One region of the Paenibacillus sp. P13VS genome, then DNA from elsewhere that is predicted to be linked to it. Evidence: riboswitches for the same ligand, from Rfam matches in the RefSeq annotation. Region 1 holds a riboswitch; each other region holds the start of a gene.
The links. Region 1 has a riboswitch for cyclic di-AMP ahead of GUA98_RS28310 (C40 family peptidase). Riboswitches for the same ligand answer to the same signal wherever they lie in the genome.
Positions count from the first base shown of each region.

Region 2: linked by a shared signal. The riboswitch ahead of GUA98_RS02995 (C40 family peptidase) and the one ahead of GUA98_RS28310 (C40 family peptidase) in region 1 are both predicted to bind cyclic di-AMP.
Region 3: linked by a shared signal. The riboswitch ahead of GUA98_RS10880 (hypothetical protein) and the one ahead of GUA98_RS28310 (C40 family peptidase) in region 1 are both predicted to bind cyclic di-AMP.

Region 1 covers NZ_WYEV01000021.1:17,904-20,169, forward strand. The annotation lists gene GUA98_RS28305 (GNAT family N-acetyltransferase) at 45-557, opposite strand; gene GUA98_RS28310 (C40 family peptidase) at 849-1,319, opposite strand; cyclic di-AMP (ydaO/yuaA leader) riboswitch at 1,323-1,460, opposite strand; gene GUA98_RS28315 (hypothetical protein) at 1,721-2,266, opposite strand, start outside.
Region 2 covers NZ_WYEV01000002.1:434,029-436,294, reverse strand. The annotation lists gene GUA98_RS03010 (hypothetical protein) at 1-17, shown strand, start outside; gene GUA98_RS03005 (hypothetical protein) at 136-351, shown strand; gene GUA98_RS03000 (carboxymuconolactone decarboxylase family protein) at 482-811, shown strand; gene GUA98_RS02995 (C40 family peptidase) at 892-1,356, opposite strand; cyclic di-AMP (ydaO/yuaA leader) riboswitch at 1,362-1,493, opposite strand; tRNA gene GUA98_RS02990 (tRNA-Leu) at 1,855-1,939, shown strand.
Region 3 covers NZ_WYEV01000004.1:235,237-237,502, reverse strand. The annotation lists gene GUA98_RS10885 (glutathione peroxidase) at 1-430, opposite strand, end outside; cyclic di-AMP (ydaO/yuaA leader) riboswitch at 799-971, shown strand; gene GUA98_RS10880 (hypothetical protein) at 1,090-1,485, shown strand; gene GUA98_RS10875 (HAD family hydrolase) at 1,658-2,266, shown strand, end outside.

The DNA.
Region 1 (2,266 bases):
GCATGAATTTCTTTGGCTTACGCGGTTTAAGGGTTAGTTTAAGATTAGCGGGGTCCTTCATAGACCATGCAATAAAAAGGCATCAAACCGCTTGGTGTCTGTCGTTCATACGTATCCTGGGTGACAAATCCAGCCTTGTGATAAACCCGGATAGCCCGCGTATTCCAGGTGAGCACTTCGAGATCGATCTCATGACTAGGGTTCCGCCGAATGGCTTCCTTCACGATCGCAGAGACGAAGGCAGTACCGTGACCTTGTCCACACTGTTCAGGGTGCATGCCAAGCCCAATTCGCGTCACGCCTTCAAGAGGAAAGAATTGAACGAATCCGCAAAGCTGATCCTGCTCTCCGAGTACAACTGCATATTGCTCTTTTCGAAGCTGCTCATCGCCGAATTCAACCTCCAGCGCCTTCATCTGTTCCCAGGGCAGCCAGGTATAGATGTTATAGGGTGGTTCATATGTCCAGCTGCAGATCATTGCTGCATGTTCTTCCAGCATCGGCACAACGTGAAACGTTACAGAAGCTTCATCCACACCACTGCACGCTCCTTTCATTGTGAACAAGCTACTTCTAGTCATACGCTAATTGTTGATAACATATGTCATTTCGTATTTAATCCTGATTTTACTCTACAAAAGAGGAGGGCATTTGGCAAGGTTTTGCTCCCTTGAAAAAAAGTGAAACAAAAGTTCCTGGAATTTCGTTTATATTACAGTAGGATGGGTAAAAACATCATAAGGGCACGGACGAAGATGCACAAAAAAACCGCCGGATACATTCCTGCGGAGAATGTACCGGGCGGTTGATTTATGCTTCGTTACAGTATGATGTTGCTCAGCTTGTCCCTAGTCGAGGGCCAGTGACTCATATGCGTCCGTGCTCATAATCCGTTTAGCGCCAACATAGCGGTTGGCCCAGTAGTTCTCACTCAAAGAACTAATCGTAACTCCTTTGGAAGACGAGGAGTGTGCAAACTTACCTTCACCCACGAAAATCCCTACGTGTGAAACCCCTTTACCCGTTGTATTGAAGAATACCAGATCGCCTGGTCTCATTTCCATGCGGGATACCGAGTCACCCATGTCGAATTGGGAACTGGATTGACGAGCCAAATCGATGCCCAGCTTTTCGAATACATACCGTGTGAATCCAGAGCAGTCAAAGCCGTTAAGCGTTGTTCCACCACTTTTGTATGTAGTTCCCATTGCTGAATCAATTACTTTATCCATTTTTGAATCTGCGAATGCGCTGCCTGCTCCAAGTGATAGTGCGAATGTTAAGCTGAGGACAGCTGCTGTTAATTTCTTTTTGAACAAGAGATATACCCCTTCCAACGCCTGCGAGGTTAGCTTAAGGATTCGGTTGAAGGTCCCCTATGATCCCTCTGTAGCAAGATCAATTCACCCATAACTGGTTCCCCCGCTTCCCAGGTGCCAGGAATTTGGCTATGCTAGTTGTGCACCTGCGAAATCAAGAAATGACGATTTAATTTTAAGTAGTTACAATTCATGAGGTAAAGATTACAAAGTTGTTACTAAAAACTCACTGCGATTATTGTAACAGAGGAGTAAGCCTTTGGCAACGTTTAACAAGAAAATTAGCAAAAAAAACCTCGACCTTTGACGGGGAAAGGTCGGGGTTTGTTTTTGTAAAGCGTTAACATTGACATAAGTTTACATGGAGATGGTAACAATTTTTGCGCGGTTCATTACACTTTTTAACCTTTGGTGGACTTGGACTGCCACAGACGGAAATGAGCACATATCTTCCATATATCGAGCAAACATCTGGCGAGCGGATAGGTTTGTTGCAGGATGAGACCGATGAGACCTGTCAGGAACCACGACGCAGATGTGAAAGTACCGAAGATGAGCAGATGAATTCCTCCCAGAACCACTGCGATACCGATGAGAGGAAAGATATGACGCAAGGCGAGTAATAAACCCAAAAATGTACCTTTTACCCCGCCCTGATCCTCGGGAGCTGTAGCGCCAAACTGCATATATAACAAAGCATGATGTATGATCCATCCATATACGATCCATCCGGCTACATATGGAATGCCTGGCAGCAGCAATTGAAGCGAGTGGAATCCATCCAGAAAGATACTATACAGCTTGGGGATCAGCCAGTACGCAGGCAGCAGCAATAATAGCGTTTTAATGAAATGAAGCAGCATCATCGGTTTCCACAGTGCCTTGATCCCACGTACAAAAGGAACACGTTCTTCTGTATGATTGAAGTGTTGTAATGAATAGAGCAG
Region 2 (2,266 bases), on a different contig from region 1:
AGCACGCGCAGCGGTAACTTTCAGTCGGGATATTTTTCGAATGACATAACAGTCCAATACAGTCACGTGAGACCTAAATGACTCTTCATTTAGGTCTCTTTTTGTAAATTATTTTGAAACATAGGAGCCATAGACATGATTAGTGATGCAGAATTAGATGCACTGCGCTTATCGGGTGAAAAAGTAAGAGTGGTACGGGATGGTCTGGAGTCCAACGATGTAACAGGGATTGTCGTTGCTTGGGATGGGGAACAGGTGCTTATCCGTCGCCAGAACAGACGTGTGGTCAAGCTGGACCGCAGTTATCGCTATCAGCTCTTTAGTGAACCACGCCAAAGTCCGGCTGAATGAATAGAGCCGCTCTGGAGTCGGAATGCATGGAATTACCATGGATGGTTTGGCATAATTCCGCCACTCGGGAGAGAAGATAGATACAGCGAGAATTCGTAAACTTATCAGCCGAGAGGATGTGCGGGTAGCCATGACATTGATGAATGATAAGGTACATGCCTACAAGGATCAGATTGGAGAATTAAGCGATGTGTTGCCTGGCGTAGTCAAAGCGTATCACGATTTTACAGGTGAATGCTTTCAGTCAGGTGCCATCGACGCCAAAACCAAGCAGCGGATTGCCCTCGGCATCGGATTGTTTGCCAATAACGAAGTATGTACGTTTTACCACGTAGAAGAGGCCCGTGCGAAGGGCGCAACCGATCAGGAGATTATGGAGACGGTTGCGGTAGCTGGAGCGGTAGGCGGCGGTCACGCGCTGTCTCAAGGCGCAATGCGTGTGCAAAAAGCGTTGCACTAAGGTTTTTCCTGCAAGTGAGTCTGAATAACCAGACAGCAAAACAGGCTCTGGATCATTCCAGAGCCTGTTTCTTGTGCAACTTATATTTTTCCAAGCATCTTGTTATACATAAATTGTCCGGTCACCCGGCGCGCTGTTACATAGCGGTCACTGAAGTATGGATTCGACATTTTGGTGATGCTGACACCTTTACTGCTGGAAGCATGAGCGAATTGCCCGCCTCCGATGTATACGCCTGTATGCGAAATGCCGCTGCCTGAAGTGTTGAAGAATACCAGATCACCTGTGCGGATATTGGCTTTGGATACCGGAGTACCCGCCTTGGCTTGCTGCTGTGAAGTACGTGGCAATTCAATGCTATATTTTTGGAAAATATATCTCATAAATCCAGAGCAATCAAACCCGGCCAGCGTCGTGCCGCCCCACTTGTAAGGTATTCCAGTCATGTTGTTAACGACGGTGTTGATACTGCTCGCCTCAGTGCTTGCTGCACCAGATGTAAATAGAACGGCTGCGCCAAAAATAGAAATGATCAGTTTTTTCAAAATCAATGTTCTCCCTTCGATGCCTACGGAGTTAGCTAAGGGTTCGGTAGAAGGTTCCCTATATTTCCTATGTATAAGAATAATTCACCCAAAATGGTTCCCCCGTTTTCAAACATGAAACTCGGCAAATGAATAATTAATATTTTGTAACCTTTTGAAACTATATTGCATAAATGCGTAATTGTCAAACCTTTCTTCCTTCTGCAATGTTAACGGAATTCAAGACTTTTTGTGGAAAGTAGTAGTTCTCCATGTTTATTTATGATGACAAAAACGTAATTTGTGTTTCATCAGCGCAAAAATTGGACAAATAAGTAAATTGGAGTAGTAGAAGAGAGCGTGATTCATTTTTAGCAGGGAAAGTCAGTTCTCAAGTAGATTTTATACCTTTTAGTCATCTTAGTTTTATACTAAATCATTTAAGTGTTGACACACGGAATTTCACATGATATATTATTTCTTGTCGCCGCGATAGATTATCTCGGAGATATGCCATATGCGGTCGTGGCGGAATTGGCAGACGCGCACGGTTCAGGTCCGTGTGGGCTAACCCCCCGTGGAGGTTCGAGTCCTCTCGACCGCATCATAAGAAGAAAAGGTTTCTCGTTAGGCTAACGCCTGCGGGAGACCTTTTTTTATGTCTTTTTACTTGACCATAAGACCATAACTACGATACACACATCGTTACTTAAACAACGTCCTCCGAATCGATCTGATGGCAGCAGTTTACTTGCAAAATCTCCGGTGTAAGGGGGAGAAATGCCTGTTCTATGGCTGTGGTACCCCCGCTTTCATGGTGAAATGTACGCAAAATTCCGAATTGTACCTACCCTGAGCATAATACATCCACTATTCTTTTCACGTAAGGTAAGCGCTATCATTATGGATTTGAATTCACTATTTCAGAGGG
Region 3 (2,266 bases), on a different contig from region 1:
TTTTTGGAGCATAACGCTTCACAACGCGTCCGTTCTGATCAACGAGGAATTTGGTAAAGTTCCACTTGATGGCTTTGGATCCGAGCAGTCCCGGTGCCTCTGTTGTCAGGTGCTGGAATAGAGGATGAGCGCTTGAGCCATTGACATCAATTTTCTCAAACATAGGGAAGCTTACACCGTAATTCATCTGGCAGAACTCTGCAATATCGTCGGAAGATCCTTTTTCCTGAGCGAATTGGTTGCTTGGGAAGCCCAGTACTTCAAACTGTCGGTCTTTGAATTTGTTATAAAGTTCCTGTAAGCCTTCAAATTGCGGGGTCAGACCACATTTGCTCGCCGTATTAACAATCAGCAGCACCTTGTTGCGATAATCGGACATCTCGACTTCCTGGCCCCGAAGGGTATTGACTTTGTAGTCATAAACGGACATGATCAGTCGCCTCCATATCGTATAATGGGTTAATGATTCCTATAGTTATATTATATTGCTTACAATTAGATAATGCAAAACTAATTGACTAAATTCCTATGTTGACTTACATATATCTAAAATTACAACCGTTTTTCATAAGAACGAGAATTAGCGAGCTTCACAGAGATGGATGGAGAATGGATAGGTTGTAAGCGATATCATTGATATGTAATGCCTTAAATTCGTCCATTCGGTGATCTGACCGTACTTTACACTAACATGTCGCGGGTGTATGATTCATATCGTAATTTCTAATTCAATTAAACTTAACATGAACAACGAAACAAACGATAATATCGCTCTGGTCAATATATGAAACAGGAACGATGTTTTAATCGCTGAGTTTCCATTCATTCATGGGTGGGAAACGGGGGAACCAATCGGAATGGCTGTCATTGCAGCTAATCCATGGGGTGAATTTTTCGGTGCAAGCCGGAAATAGGGCGACTCTCGCGCCCGAATCCGTCAGCTAACCTCGTAAGCGTTAAAGGGAGAGGCAACAAGCCGTACGCATATTCATGGCGTTTTCGTCATGGGTTATTCAAGAAGCGTTCGGGAGGCCTTGGTCCCCCACGCTTCTTTTTTGTTGTCTTTTCACGCCAAGGGAGGAACGAATGATGGATAATGAGATGATTTTAGTAACAGCACCGAATGAAGCAGGGCGCAAGTTTATCAAGCTGTTGATGTACAAAAAAATGCCGTTTGCCGTTCTGACCAACAGTGCAGGGGAAGAACGGAAGCTCCGCAGAATCGGAGTGGAGAACGTCATTCGCATGAATACAGCTGAAGCTCAGAAGTGGTTTCTGCCGCAGTCGAGCGTAGGCAACGTTTTTATTTTCGAGAACAGTTTGAACCTGACCTGCCGCTATCTGCAGATCTGCCGTTCCTGGACTTCCAAATCACTATGTGTAATTACGGAACAGAGTCACCCCAAAGGCATTTACCGCGGGATGGGAGCTGACCGCATTGTGTATTCTCTTAATGGAGAAGTTGGCTTCTTGCTTAATGGTTAATGTGATAGCTGCCGATTGATCCGGTGTAAGGTGCCTGTTATAATTGAACTTGTGGAAAAACGGAATTCTGAGGAGACTCATGCATGATGGTGGGTCTTCTTTTTTATTTGAGCATTAGTGTACATTGCTGATGTATAGAGATTGCGTTCGTGGCTAACAAGGAGGAATAGGCGTGCCTGATGTACGGGGGTTAAAATGGTTGTTCTTTGATGTAGGAGATACGCTGGTCGACGAATGGGAGCCGGTAGATGATATTATAGGGCAGTTTGTAAAAGAAGCCTGCTTGCTTGGGTATCCGGTGAAAATAGAGGAAGTGCGAGAGATATTTGCCTCCTGTTACCGAAACTATGAGCAGTGGCCCATGAGGGTAGCCATTCGAACGCTAATCAGCGATGAACGTCATAGGGAGCAGATCCAGGAGAAGTTGAAGTTCCGGAAGGAACTGGAGAAGCCCTTCGCTTCTGCTGACGCGGTGTTGAAGGAATTGTCATACCATTATCGAATTGGCATCATTGCCAATCAGAGTCCAGGGACAGCTGAGCGCCTGGAGAGCTACGGTCTGCGGAGGTACGTGGATGTACTGGCATGCTCGGCAGAAGAAGGCGTATCGAAGCCGGATCCGGAACTCTATGCTGTGGCTTTGAAGCAGGCGGGATGTGAACCCGAGGAAGCAGTCATGATTGGGGATCGGATTGATAACGATATCATTCCTGCCAAGAAGCTGGGGTTGTTGACGATTCGGATTTTGCAGGGCTATGGACGGTTTCAGCCTGAGCTGGAG